DNA from 3 places in the Staphylococcus hyicus genome. Region 2 is predicted to be linked to each of the others. Evidence: riboswitches for the same ligand, from Rfam matches in the RefSeq annotation. Region 2 holds a riboswitch; each other region holds the start of a gene.
The links. Region 2 has a riboswitch for thiamine pyrophosphate ahead of SHYC_RS08695 (ECF transporter S component). Riboswitches for the same ligand answer to the same signal wherever they lie in the genome.

Region 1 (4,983 bases), 1.0 Mb from region 2:
AGTGCCGCTTTAAAAAACAGGTGGTTCCTGGAGATACTTTAAAACTTGAAGTTGAAATAACAAAAATTAAAGGACCAATCGGTAAAGGATCTGCAGTAGCAACAGTTGATGGTCAAGTTGCCTGTCAATGTGAACTTACTTTCGCTTTGCAAGATCCAAAATAATTCATATTGCGGGACCGTTTTCAAAACGTCCCGCTTTTTTTATCAAGTCAAATACGATGATATAATTTATTTTAATACGTGAAATCAATTTCTTTTAAGTTCAATGTGTTAATAATCAATTTGAGAATATGAAGCATTTTACTTAGTGACAAAACAATACACTTGAGATGAAAAAAACACAAATGGGTTTATAGCCGCATTTGTGTTTTTAATTTGTTTTACGATTGTAATGCAGGGTCATTTAATCTTCTTGGCGTTCATCTTTAAGTTTTGGTTTTGACTGCATCATACGGTTAAATGTTTTTATAAGCGCATCGCCTTCGAGACCTTCGCCAACGAGTTGTTCTAGTAAATTTTCAGCATAAACTTGGCGTAATGTGTAAATATGACATTCAAAAACGATAGAAATGGTTTCTTCAAGCGGGGTAATATGTTTAATTGTTGCATCAAATAGAGCCGGATCATTTGACGGACGTGTGATGACAACTCTTATATCTAATAAGGTTTCTGCATTCATATATGCTTCCATTTCCTCCAAATGAATATCTGAAATTACGATCTCTAACAACCAACCTGTTCCACTATTTTCTTTGTTGATAATTACGCCATCTTTTAATTCATACTCAGTTACAGTGCCGTTTTCCGAAACGATTTGAAAGCGAACGGCTTTAAATGTTTTCATTGATGCAGCCCCCTTAAAACTTTTTCAACTTTACGAAATATGTTCATTTGTAGTTTATTATAACTTAATTCTTAAAAAAATTTCCAAAATCTTTTAAAAAATTGACGATGGTCACGGTTCAAATTTCAAAAAATCCACCTTGATATGGGTTTATAAGATGACGTATGCTATAGCCATAAAGAGAGGAGGTGACAACGATAAACCAGTTTCAAGCCATCGGTATCATTATAAAATCTCCTAATTATTATGATACGAATGACACCCCATTTATCACTCTGACGATTAAAATTGAACGTGATTACAAAAGTAAAAAAGATAAGCCTATTTTTGATTATCTGAATTGTAAAGCTTATGGTACGATTGCTCAAGCGATACATGAAACATGCCATAAAGAAGACCTCATCGCAGTTATAGGACAAATTCAATCACGTAGATATGACTATGAAGGTGAACGGCGGTACACTACAGAATTGGTCATTGCTCAAATAAAACACCTTTCTTCTACCCAATGTTTAAAATAATCTCCTAATCAAAAGTTTAACCATTCCAATGAAAATGTTTTATATTTATTGTGAAATCCATGAACACTCATCAAACATTTTATCTAACACATCTATCTATATCCCTACTTAATGATAAAATATTCAAAAAGGAAGCTTACTCAATCTAAAATGGATAATTAACACTAAAATTAGACAGGTTAAGTTTTTAATAGTTACGTAAAACAAAGTAATGGTGATTCTACACGTACATTATTAACATGTAACCCATTTAAAAAAGCAGTATATTTTTATTACTCATTAGTTAAATAAGGATAATACTCTCCTTTTCAGGTATTCAAAAGCCTTCGAATTTGTGTGTATCACAAATTTTGAAGGCTTATAAAATTGATGAACGTGTGAAAAAATTTAGAACTTTACACTAAAATTGACGGGTTGCTATTTAAGGGTTTTAAGCGATTTATTTAATGAGAATTTTATCTTTTGTAATATTTTAAGAGTTGACACGTCACATGATTAGCGCTTTTTGTAATCTTTTTGTAACATAAATGGTGTTTAATTTAACATTACTGTTATATGATTGAAAAAGACTGGTGCTATATTATTTGTGAACATAACAATTTTTTATACCAATTACTGGAGGATTACTAAATGAAAAAATTACTTTTAGCAACATCAACAGTAGGTTTATTAGCAGCGGCACAATTTGCTACTAATGCTGAAGCAGCAAATCAAGAACACGTTCAATTACAAGAGGGTGTGCATCTTATTCAATGGGGTGACACTTTAAATAAAATTGCTAAAAAATATGATGTAACAGTGGAACAATTAAAAAAATGGAATAACTTAGAGTCTGATCTTATTTTTGCAGGTGAAAAATTATACGTAACTGAAGCAGTGGCAGCCGCACATGGTTATCATGCAACTCAAGAGTTCGTTTTACCAACGGGTTACAACACAACTACATATCACACGACTTCATACAATGAAGCAGCATATTACACAGCACCTACGCAATATACGTCATCACAATCTTATGAAACGTATGATGCACCTATAGCGCAATACACATCTTCATATTCAAATGTTCACACACAAACAACGTCAAGTTATCAAGCACCGAGAACGACTGCTGGTTCAGGGTCTGTATATCAACAATTCATTAATGCTGGCGGTACTGCAGCGATGTGGAATTCTATTGTAATGCCTGAATCTGGTGGTAATCCAAATATTGTAAGTCCAGCTGGATATAGAGGTTTAGGACAAACGAAAGAAGCTTGGGGTACAGGTAGCGTTACTACGCAAACTCAAGGTATGATTAATTACGCAAATTCACGTTACGGTTCTGTAGACCGTGCAATTCAATTCCGATTAGCTAACGGATGGTGGTAAAATATAAACGCATCGACTTTCAATCAGTCGGTGCTTTTTTTATTGCTATTTAAGGCGTGTTTTGTTACGTTTGAAACAAATAATACAAAGACTACTAGGGGAGCCGTATGGCTGAGATGAATTGTATTCAGACCCTTTGAACCTGATATAGTTAACACTAACGTAGGGAAGTAGCGTAGACATTAAATCCTTTTATGATGACTAGGCTACTATTTTAGTAGTCTTTTTTTATTGGAAAGGGGTAAAGATATGTTATTTGCTGAAGAACTTAAGCAAGAAGCACAACCCATTATTGATGCAATTTATACTGATGATTTTATTCAAGGATTGTTAAACGGGACGCTTACAAAAGCGGCCATTAAACATTATTTGAAAGCGGATGCACGCTATTTATTTGAATTTGCCAAAATTTATGCATTATTAATACCAAAGGTGAGTACGGCCAATGAAATTCAGTTCCTAACTGACCAGATTTTATTTGCATCTTCTGGAGAAGTAGAAGCACATCATATTCTCGCAGATTACGTGCATTTATCATATAATGAAATTATTCAAGATGGTGAATGGTACCCTACTGCAGATCACTATATCAAGCACATGTATTTTAATGCGTACCATTTTGATGATATAGCATATACAATTGCGGCGATGGCGCCTTGTCCATATGTTTATCAACAAATTGGGCTGCGTGCCTTACGTGAACACGATTTTTCAGCTAATCATCCGTTTCACGCATGGTTTGCTTTTTATGCAGAAGGTATGGATGATTTAATGCTACATATTGATCATTGGCTAAACCAATGTGCAAAACAAGCCACAGCCGCTGAACGTCAACAATTAAAACGTAATTTTTTAGAAAGCACTGTTCATGAACGTCACTTCTTTAAGATGGCATATACGCAAGAAAAATGGGACTTCAAGGGGGAATACGATGCATAAGCTAAACATTGCATTGACGATTGCTGGTACAGATCCATCAGGGGGGGCTGGTGTCATGGCGGATTTAAAATCATTTCATGCTTGTGGTGTCTATGGTATGGCTGCCATTACGAGTATCGTGGCACAAAATTCTTTAGGTGTACAGCATATTCATAATTTAGAAACGTCATGGCTTGAAGAGCAACTCGACAGTGTTTTTATGGATGACCCTCCACATGCTATAAAAACAGGAATGATTCCTACTTCTGAGATGATGATGTTAATTTCAACTTACATTAAAAAAACTACCATGCCATATGTCATAGATCCGGTAATGGTGGCGAAAAGTGGAGATGCTTTAATGTCTGAACAGGTACGCAGAGAATTAAAAGCAACACTTCTTCCGTTAGCTGATATTGCTACGCCAAATATTCCTGAAGCAGAAGAAATTACGCAAATGACTCTAAACTCAGAATCATCTATTCTTAAAGCAGGACAATTTTTTATAGATGAGATTGGAACGCGAGGTGTCGTATTAAAAGGAGGACATTTAAGTGGTGATGCTACAGATTACCTTATTACGAGGGAAGGTGTCACGACTTTCACACACGAACGTTATCCAACACTTCATACACATGGAACAGGTTGTACATTTTCTGCGGTGATTACTGCAGAATTAGCAAAAGGCAAATCTGTCGTTGATGCGGTATCTAAGGCAAAGGCTTTCATTTCTAAAGCGATTCAACATACTCCTGAAATTGGAAAAGGAAGAGGGCCGGTAAATCATTTTGCTTATCAACAAGAGAAAGGTTGGGATTGAAATGAGTTATTTATCTAAAGTTAAATATACACAACCACTCGTTGTATGTTATACAAATGATGTTGTAAAAAACTTTACAGCGAACGGATTGCTTTCAATTGGAGCAAGTCCAGCGATGAGTGAAGCGCCAGAAGAAGCAAAAGACTTTTTTAAAGTGACAAATGGATTATTAATTAATATTGGAACTTTGACACGTCAAACAGGACAAGATATGTTAGAAATTGCAAAACAAGCAAACGATTTAGGTGTACCTATTGTATTTGACCCTGTAGCGGTAGGTGCTTCTCGTTTTCGGAAGGACTTTTGTAAACAATTTCTAGCACAAGTCGATGTAGATGTTATTAAAGGGAATGCTTCTGAAATATTAACCTTAGTAGATGATCAAACCACTATGAAAGGTACAGATAGTGATTCTGGCATGGACCATATCAAAATCGCATGTGAGGCATACAAAAAATACAATACAGCAATCATTGTAACTGGAGAAAAAGATGTTATTGTTCAAAA
Region 2 (4,983 bases):
ATGGAAAAACAAAAACAAAAGCTACAATACCGTAAACTTGTGACATGAATATTAACGTTAAGACAAAATAAATAATACCAATTAATAAAAACAGTATTGAAATATCATAATCAAAACGTGTTGTGTTTGTTAGCGTTCTCCCGATAAAAATCATAAAAAGACCAAATAATAAGATGATAATGCCACTCACTAAAGGTATTTCACCAATATAATTACTCATAACGCGAATAATTTCATTAAAAAAAGCCATAATAAAGTCCCACAAGTTCTCAATGTGAATCGCTGGCTTTTTATGTGCACTGAATTGGTGAATAAGTGGAATATTAAGGAAAATAATAACACTTAATAAAATAGAAACTGCACCGATGATGTAACTGTAGATCACTTCGGTGTATTTATTAAACAAAGACATCCGCTTCACCTCACAATTATTATATACGAAGACGCAGTACATGTCTTTATAAAAAACAAATCTCATTCTTAAGATGGAGAGACGTAAAACGTTGTAAATACACGCATTTTTCAGTTTTTATAAAAAAATGTTAATCATACTGCTTTCACTATATTTATTTATATTATCTTTTTAAACACGATTAAAACATACTTTATTCATAAGATTAACGCATTTATTTATTATACCAAAAGTTACATTTGTTTGTTACCCTTCTTTAAATGTTTAATAAATAAATATGTGGGAATTCTTAGAAGTAGATAACATAAAAGGAGAGATGTTATATGTCTAAAGAAGAAATCAAAAAAGCAGCAGAAAATGCTAAAGATAAAGAGCAAGAATTAAAAGATAAAAAAGATGATGCTAAAGATGGTGCTGAAAAAACGAAAGATGATATTCAAAGCTCTTTTGAATAACGCATCCATTCATTAGCTGAATCGATTTATGGGGTCAGACAGTATATGTTCTGGCTCCTTTTTTATTACCTGTAGTTTATTATGCATTCTTACACTTTTTCGCATATCATTGATTAAATTAGCGTGTCTCAAAATACATTCAATTACCATTCAAACCTTATAACCAGCACTTTTCGTCAACGTTTAATCCACCATTTGTTTCCACGCATTGACATTTAGTGACGTCGGGTGTATAGTGACGTTAATCAATTCAATAAACACACACTAGGGGTGTGCAAACTGAGATGAGGTCATCACCTCAAACCCTTTGAACCTGAACTAGATGATACTAGCGTAGGGAAGTGTGAAGATAGACTCTAAATGATTCACAATACGTCTGTTGTTTGTGACCTTTCATTTGGTGTTTTATTTACACGCTCACGCACAGTACCTTGTTTAGGTGCTGTGTTTTTGTATATATAGGAGGATGTTTATGCGTTCAAAACGAAAAGGTTTAACATTATCTGACATATTAGTTACAGTGTTAATCTCTGTCATTTTTGCTGTTATTTATAATCTTTGGTGGGTGGCATACTATACCGTTCAACCTCTCGGCTTACATCTTGATCAATTGATGTATGGCATGTGGTTTGCAGCTTCTGTTGTGGCCTACCTTATCGTTCCGAAAATGGGGATTGCTTTAATCGCTGAATTTGCAGCAGGTGCAGGAGAAACAATTATTATGGGCCGTTTTGATATTCCTACGATTATTTATGCCCTACTTCAAGGTTTAGCATGTGAAATTGTTTTTGCGATTTTTAAATATCAATCACGTGCATTTATGGTAAGTGTTTTAGCAGGGATGGCAGCAGCCATTATTAGTTTTCCAGTTGATTGGTATTATGGCTATTTAAATGAAGTTGCCGCTTGGAATTTAATTTTACTTATTATATTCCGTTTACTCAGTGGTGCTGTTTTAGCAGGGGTATTTCCTTATTATCTTGTGAAAGCATTAGACAAAACAGGTGTTACCAAACTATTCCGCCCTGCTTCTAAAGAAGATTATGATGCATTATAAGGAGCATTCATCGTGTTAAAAGCTACAAATTTACGTTTAAAATACCCTAATGGTCCTAAGAAAATTTTTGATGGGCTGAACATCGAAATTAAAGAAAAAGAAAAAGTACTTTTACTCGGTCCCTCAGGATCTGGTAAGAGTACGTTGTTGAATGTCTTAAGTGGCATCGTACCCAACTTAATCGATTTACCAATGAAATATGATGACTTAAAGGTTGCCAAAAATGCTGGAGTTATTTTTCAGGATCCTGATTCTCAATTTTGTATGCCACAGGTGAATGAAGAACTTGCGTTTGTGTTAGAGAACCTTCAAGTCCCGCAAAATGAAATGGATCAAAAAATTGCAAAAGTTTTGGAGCAAGTACAATTAGATGTTCATCCTAAGCATGCGATACATCGATTAAGTGGAGGAATGAAGCAGAAACTAGCAGTTGCGGGCACCCTTTTACAAAAAGCGGATACGTTGTTTTTAGATGAGCCTACAGCCATGTTAGATACTGAAGCAACTGAAAATTTATGGACATTGTTAAAAACGTTATGGGAAGACCAAACGGTATTAATTGTTGAACATAAAGTAGAACATATATGGGATGTTGTCGATCGTGTTATTTTAATGAATCATGACGGACAAATAATTCAGGACGGCACACCTTCTGACATCCTCACCCATTTTGAAGAGACCTTAACAGATTACGGCGTGTGGCACCCTAGAGCATGGCAAGTCGCTCCACCGGTTGTCCAACACAATACACATTCTAATTTTCGTCTTACTTTCAGAAATGGCATCATCAAACGAGGCAAAAAGCACTTATATTCCGTAGACACTTTTCAAGTGCAGTCAGGTGATTGGATTGTAATTACTGGAAAAAACGGAGTAGGCAAGACTACATTTTTTGAATCACTGATGCAACTCATTCCTTATGAAGGTAGCCTTACATTCAATGACATACCCATTCGTAAACTTAAAACTGCTTCAAGTCATATGTTTTTGGTTTATCAAAATCCTGAGCTTCAATGTTTACAAAATTCAGTTTATGATGAAATTTTTATTAATTTCAAGTATCAAAATGCCGAAGATGCCCATGAAGCTACTGTAGAAATGTTAACATTATTGGATTTAATTCATGTCAAATCTCAACATCCCTTTGAACTTTCAATGGGTCAAAAACGCCGTTTAAGTGTTGCGATTGCATTAAGTACATCTGCAGATATCATTTTGTTAGATGAGCCTACATTTGGATTAGATAGTCATAATACATTTAAACTTATTGATTTATTTCAACAACGTATTCAGCAAGGCCAAGCCATTATAATGAATACGCACGATCCAGAAATCATTCAACGGTATCCCACACATCATTACATCATAGAAAATGGAAAAATGTTTGAAAGTAAGGTGACAACATGATTGAATCTTGGAAGTCATATCGAACATTTATGGATAAAGTCAATATTATAACGAAATTGTTTCTAGGTATTGCATTATTCGTATTTGTGATTTTCGTACATAATTTTGATACGATGCTATACCTTGTCTCATTCATGTTTCTTTTGACATTGATACTCAGTGGTGCTAAATTCCGAGTTTTATTTATTTTCATCACACTGAGTACATTGTTTGCCATCAGTTCATCACTTTTTATGATTTTTTACGGTAATGGACATCATGAGCTCTTCAAATTTGGATTTATTCGCATTACGGAAGAAAGTCTCGTTCGTGGGCTGCATTTATCTCTAAGAACGTTGGTCATTAGCTATTTTGGTTTAGCTATCGCGTTTACGTCACAAGTGATTATGATTTTTTATAGCTTTATGCAACATTTACGCGTCAAACCTAAAATCGCATATGCATTTATGGCTGCTTTTCGGATGTTGCCGTTAATTATGGAATCTTTTATCCAATTGAGACATGCCCTTAAAATGCGTTATCAAATGATTCAAAAATCTCATTATCGAGGTACAAAACGGTTTTATCATATATTAATACCTTTATTAAGTCAGAACATGCGTAAAGCGCATCGTCTTTCTGTCGCAATGGAAATGAAAGGTTTTAAAGATGGGCCGCGTACGTATTATTATGACGCGCCTTTTAGTTACCGCGATATATTACTTATCGTTTCTATCATTGGTGTCGTACTCTGTGCTTTAATGTTGAGTCATTATATACCGATTACTGGCATTACGGATGTACGATAGGTGCTTTGCGTTTTCACGATCTCGATGATGTGAAAAGGCACACCATTTCCTTTCCTACTATTCCATCTGCAAAGGAAATAACCCGTTTAAAGAGCCCTTCTCACACGTATTGTGTTTGAAGGGCTCTCATGATATATATCGCTAAATGGTATAACTTATACTTCCAATTATGTGGTGACAAATGATGCAACAAATAAGGATTATTTTAATGCTTTATTTGCAATATCTTTCCGATAAAATAATGCGTCGTTTTCAATTTTAGATACACGTTGATATGCTAATTCTTGGGCTTTTTGGATCGTATCACCTTCACCTAAAGCAAGAATGACACGCCCGCCATTTGTCACAAAATTTTGTGCCTCATTCTTTTTTAATCCACTCACAAAATAATGCTCTAAATCTTCTTCAAAACCAGTCACGTGATGACCCTTTTCATAAGAAGCCGGATAGCCTTTAGATGCTAACATGACGCCCACAACCGATTCAGACTTCCATTTTTGTGAAATAGGCTTTTTGTCTTTTAACTCTAAAATATGTGTCATTAAATCACTTTCAAGACGCGTTAATAACACTTGTGCCTCAGGATCACCAAAACGTGCATTAAACTCTATCACTTTAGGTCCTTCTTTCGTTAAAATAGCACCAATATATAGAATACCAAAATAATGGTAACCTTCTGCTTTTAACGCTTTAGCAATGGGTTGAGCAATACGATCATTCGTTTGACGTAAAACGTCATCACTAATATGCGGAACAGGACAATACGCACCCATACCACCTGTGTTAGGTCCTTGATCACCATCATAAGCACGCTTATGGTCTTGTGCAATCGTTTCAAATGGAACAGCGTAGTCCCCATTCACA
Region 3 (4,983 bases), 590 kb from region 2:
TAAAAATAAGCCAACAAAATTCAATAATACATGAATTTTGTTGGTTATTATCTATCTATATTAATAAATTTAATTTTAGTGATGGACCATGTAATGAATTGTGATTGATCTATCAAACCTTTTTAATGTTGTGATGCGAGTTCGTCATAGTGATTAGAATTGAACGTCTCTTCATCTAATTGTTTCGTTAATTTTGCAGTTCCTGTACCTGCGAGTATAGCGTCATTCACGTTAAGTGCTGTACGCCCCATGTCGATAAGCGGTTCTACTGAAATTAAGACACCCGCGAGACCGACAGGCAAGTTTAGTGCAGATAATACGAGTATCGATGCGAATGTTGCACCGCCACCTACGCCCGCTACACCGAATGAACTTAACACGACCACAACGATTAACGTTAAAATAAATTGCCAGTTCAGTTCAACGCCTGCTACGGGTGCAACCATGACAGCTAACATAGCTGGATAAATACCCGCGCAACCATTTTGACCGATAGAGAGGCCAAATGAACCTGAGAAATTTGCAATGGCAGATGGCACACCTAATCGTTCTGTTTGTGTTTGAATGTTTAATGGCAAAGCCCCTGCACTAGAACGAGACGTAAACGCAAATAAAATAACTTCTGCTGTTTTCTTCATAAATTGAAGAGGATTTACGCCTAATAGCGCTAAAATAATCATATGAATGAGATACATCGTGAGCAATGCGGCATAAGAGGCAATTACAAACTTACCTAAAGTCCAAATAGCTGCAAAATCACTTGTGGCAATGGTTGTCATCATAATCGCTAAAATACCATAAGGTGTTAGACGTAATACGAATGTTACAACAGCCATGACAAGCGCATACACAGCATCGATGCCACGTTTTAAAATGTGGCCTTTGTCAGGTTCTTTACGCAACACACGTAAAAATGCAAACCCAATAAACGCTGCGAAAATTACGACAGCAATCGTCGACGTTGCACGTGCACCTGTAAAATCTAAAAATGGATTTGAAGGTAATAGCTCTAATATTTGTGCCGGTAGTGTCGTTGCTGTCATTTCTTTTGCTTGGTTCGTAATTTCAGAACTGCGTGCATTTTCGGCTTGACCTAAATCAATCGAAGAGGCATCTAAGCCGAATAACAACGCATAAACAATCCCCACAATTGCTGAAATGGCTACAGTACCGATTAAAAATAGTAAAATGATACTACCCATTTTGGCGAATTTTTCTCCAATATCAATTTTCGTAAATGCGACAACAATAGATACAAAAACCAATGGGATGACAATCATTTTAAGTAATGAAATATATCCTTGACCGACGATATTAATCCATGATGTCGTTTCAGTCGTGATTTTGCTTCCTGCACCATAGGAAATATGGAGGATTAAGCCGAGAAGGATTCCTAAGCCGAGTGCGATGAACACACGCTTAGGAAATTTTATATGTTTTTTAGCCATCCACCATAATCCAACAAGTGCAATGATGAAGATGACTAAGTTTAGAATAATTAAAAATGTAGTCATGGCAACACGCTTCCTTTAATTCCGATTTATATAATAAGAATAATCGGTAAAGGGTGTAAAAGCAAGTACATTTTTAATTTTGTTGCACATTTGGTGTAAAAGGTTGCAAAGTTTGGACGGCGTGTGTGTCACCTTGAATCGCTCCCGCTAGTAATGTGCCAACGATGGGAGAAAGCAGGATGCCATTACGATAATGACCTGTTGCCACAAAAAGATTAGGACTAAGTGAACCCATTATTGGTATCTCATGATGCGTAATCGGTCTGATCCCCGTCCATGTTTTAATGGTACGATGATGACGTAGTTGTGGAAGCATTTCCTGACTTTTGTCATCTAGCCATTTTAAATTGTTTTCATTATTAACCGTGGACCAATTGTCCCATTCTGACGTGGCACCGATTAAATACCGATTGTGTCTTTTAGGGACGATATAGCAACCATTTGTATTAAAAAGGGTCGTCTTTAAAATAGGGGATTGGGTTTCGACTAACTTCACATCGCCTTTCACAGGACGGGTAGGTAGTGAAATATGTATATCTGATAACAGTTGGCCACTCCAGGCACCTGCCGCAATAACCAGTAAATCTGTCATCATAGCGCCTTGAGAGGTATGAACGGTATAGCCACCTCGATGTTTTTCAATGTGTGTGACTTCAGTATGTGAATACAATTGCGTGTTTTTTTGAGATATTACCGCTTTTGTGAGCGCTTGAGTATAAAGGTTGGCATGGATTTGACCATCATCTTGAATTTTAAATGCGGCCGTCGTATTGGGGTTTAAGTGCGGAAACATTTGACGTAAGTCTTGAGTGTGAAACCATTGAATGTCATGGTCATCTTGTTTTAAAAATGAAAATTGTTTTTTGATATTTTCGATATGAGTGACTTCTGTCGCGATTTTAATGAGGCCGTGACATTGGAATTCAATATCTATCCCTGTGTCGTGGTGGAGTTGTTGCGCAACATGTGGCATCAATGTGCGACTTTTCATTGCTAAGCGATAGAGTGGGGTATCTTCGAAGAACTCATTTTGAGCCCCTAGCATCCCTCCAGCTGCATAAGATGCATTCATGCGTGGTGTAGAACGATCGATAATAGAAATGGCATAGGATGCGTTTGATAAATGGCGAGCGATAGAAAGTCCTATCACGCCGCCACCGATAATGATTATTTTTTGCATAAAAAAACCTCCTGCGATCTTGTGCAAGAGGTGTCACCTGTATTGAAACAATCTGAAAAAAGACTTTTTCCAGATACATAAATTGTGTTCACATACGGCTTCCCTTCGTTGGTACTAACCACTTCAGGTTCAAAGAGTTAAGATGACGTCTTTCTCAGCTCATTTAAGAGCACCCCTAGCACTTGTATTGCGTATTTATTTTATTTGAATTTTAGACGCCGAATAAGCGTGCCCAAAATCCTTTTTGTTCTTGGTTATTTTTAAGTGTTGTCACAAGTTCTTGTTGTTCTTTTGTGTGTGTTTCGATACTTTCCTGTGTTTTAGATAATTGATCTGCTTGCTGTTTTTGACTTTCAGTGATGGCATTTAAAGATTTTGCGTTTGTTTCAAGTTGATTGTTCAACTGTGTATGTAATGATTTCAACTCTTCTTGTTGTTGGTGAACTTGAGAAATCATTTGACCTAATAATTGACGCTCTTCACGCATTTTGTCGATTTCTGCTTTTAATTCTTGCATCATTTGAGGAAATTGTTGATCCGATGGTAAGTTTTGATTGTTCTCTTTAACAATAACTTGTAAAAAGTCTTTTTCTTTTTCTAATTCTTCAAATGCCAGCTCGTAGCTGTTCGTTCGTCCAACACGTTCTGCAATCTCTTGGAATAATTCGATATCTTCTTCTTGGAAATCCGTCGCTTCACGTCCACGGTATTCCGTTTTTTTCAACTGGTAGCCACGTTCTTCTAGGTGCTGTACAATTTTGCGCACTTGCTTTTCACTAAGCTCTGATTTTTGTGCAAACTCTTTTGTTAGCATGTTCATAAATCCTTTCTGTCAGTCGTATTAGACTTACGGTAGCCTGAGTTCAGTGACCCGTCAGTCTTACCTCTACCTTATTGTAACGGCTTTATGACTCGATTTCAAGGGCTTAGGCATGCATATCTTTACTCAAATTCATTTTAATTAATAATGGATATATCACACGTCGTGGTATGCGATTGGCAAATACATATTTTAAAATATAGCATGATTTTACACTCGTTCCATAGATATCTTTCGTTAAAGGAATGTTTGCTTTGATATATAAATCAAGTGGCACTGGTTTTCCTTTACGGTCCAATGAAGGTTGAATATAAGGGATTTGCGTTTGTTTTTCAAATCCATGACTTGTAAGAAATTGACGGCGGAATGCGATATCTTCCGTCGTTTTTGCATCGGCTTCAGGATTTTCAAGTGTAGATTCAAACATAAAGAAGTTTACGTCACGACCATGCAGTTGATTGGATAAGCGATTAATCCCTTTTTCGACTTCTTCTAATGTTTCGGCCAAATAAGTTTCACGATGTTCGCCAGGTTCTGCAATTAAATACACGATAAAACCTGTGTTGGTTGTTGCTTCATAATGTGCAGTCGCAAAACTCACTACACGCGCATCTTCAATACCAACTAGAAACACGTAATCATGATGTGTCTTTTCGGTCTTTAGAGATTGAACAAAGACAGACTCGTCTTCAGTCACGAGGGGGTCTAATTTATCCATATAAAAATCGAGTGCGGGTTCATACCATTGATCTTGGGTAGATTTTATTTGTACAAATTTCATTGTGTTCACCTCTCTTAATTGTTAACAGTATAGCACAGATATTCAATAACTGGCTTTGTAAGAGGATGGCACTCACATAAGAAAGACTGGAACTTTTTAACATGTTCCAGTCCTTTTTGACTCCATAATGATTATAAATGGTGGATAGACGTTCACTCGATGTCGCCTTTATGTTCAGAAGGCTTATGTTTATCTGTTGAAGGTTCAACATAAGCGGCATTGTTTTGCGTGACTTCACCATGTTTAATAGTGTCTTTTTGAACGATGACAACAATTTTATGATTGTTCAAATCTTGTTTTAAGTCCTCAGTTTTTTCTTCGCCAAAATCATAACGACTTAATGCGGCACTTTCAGCGTCTTCACCGATAAACATACGCATGAATTTATCACTGATTGTACCGTTAGTCGATTTGTGTTGAATTTGACAATCATTGAATCGATCTGTTTTTAATTTTTCTTTACTAATGACTACGATTTCTGATTCCTTATATCCGTTTCTTAAAAAAGAATCTACGACTTCAATTGCATCTTCTTCTGTGCGAGCTACTTTAAATTCTGCCATAATTGACGCCTCCGTTAATGTTATTCATTTTAGTTTTACCCATGTTTAATCGCAATTAATCTTTTACCTTCTCACAACAATGCGAATAACATAAGTGTTCCTTTAAAAATTATGATTACGCTTCC

Region 1: another riboswitch for thiamine pyrophosphate. It lies ahead of tenA (thiaminase II); the one in region 2 lies ahead of SHYC_RS08695 (ECF transporter S component).
Region 3: another riboswitch for thiamine pyrophosphate. It lies ahead of thiO (glycine oxidase ThiO); the one in region 2 lies ahead of SHYC_RS08695 (ECF transporter S component).

Annotation. Positions count from the first base shown of each region.
Region 1 is NZ_CP008747.1:817,511-822,493, forward strand. It holds gene fabZ (3-hydroxyacyl-ACP dehydratase FabZ) at 1-164, shown strand, start outside; gene SHYC_RS03710 (YwpF-like family protein) at 406-846, opposite strand; gene SHYC_RS03715 (single-stranded DNA-binding protein) at 1,035-1,367, shown strand; gene SHYC_RS03720 (LysM peptidoglycan-binding domain-containing protein) at 1,998-2,738, shown strand; TPP riboswitch at 2,825-2,924, shown strand; gene tenA (thiaminase II) at 2,988-3,677, shown strand; gene thiD (bifunctional hydroxymethylpyrimidine kinase/phosphomethylpyrimidine kinase) at 3,670-4,476, shown strand; gene thiM (hydroxyethylthiazole kinase) at 4,478-4,983, shown strand, end outside.
Region 2 is NZ_CP008747.1:1,835,957-1,840,939, forward strand. It holds gene auxA (lipoteichoic acid stability factor AuxA) at 1-412, opposite strand, end outside; gene graF (glycopeptide resistance-associated protein GraF) at 736-867, shown strand; TPP riboswitch at 1,124-1,224, shown strand; gene SHYC_RS08695 (ECF transporter S component) at 1,340-1,924, shown strand; gene SHYC_RS08700 (ABC transporter ATP-binding protein) at 1,937-3,331, shown strand; gene SHYC_RS08705 (energy-coupling factor transporter transmembrane component T family protein) at 3,328-4,119, shown strand; gene purD (phosphoribosylamine--glycine ligase) at 4,320-4,983, opposite strand, start outside.
Region 3 is NZ_CP008747.1:2,421,875-2,426,857, reverse strand. It holds gene SHYC_RS11530 (L-cystine transporter) at 123-1,514, opposite strand; gene thiO (glycine oxidase ThiO) at 1,588-2,694, opposite strand; TPP riboswitch at 2,778-2,881, opposite strand; gene SHYC_RS11520 (DNA-binding protein) at 2,906-3,508, opposite strand; gene SHYC_RS11515 (hypothetical protein) at 3,621-4,295, opposite strand; gene SHYC_RS11510 (general stress protein) at 4,448-4,858, opposite strand.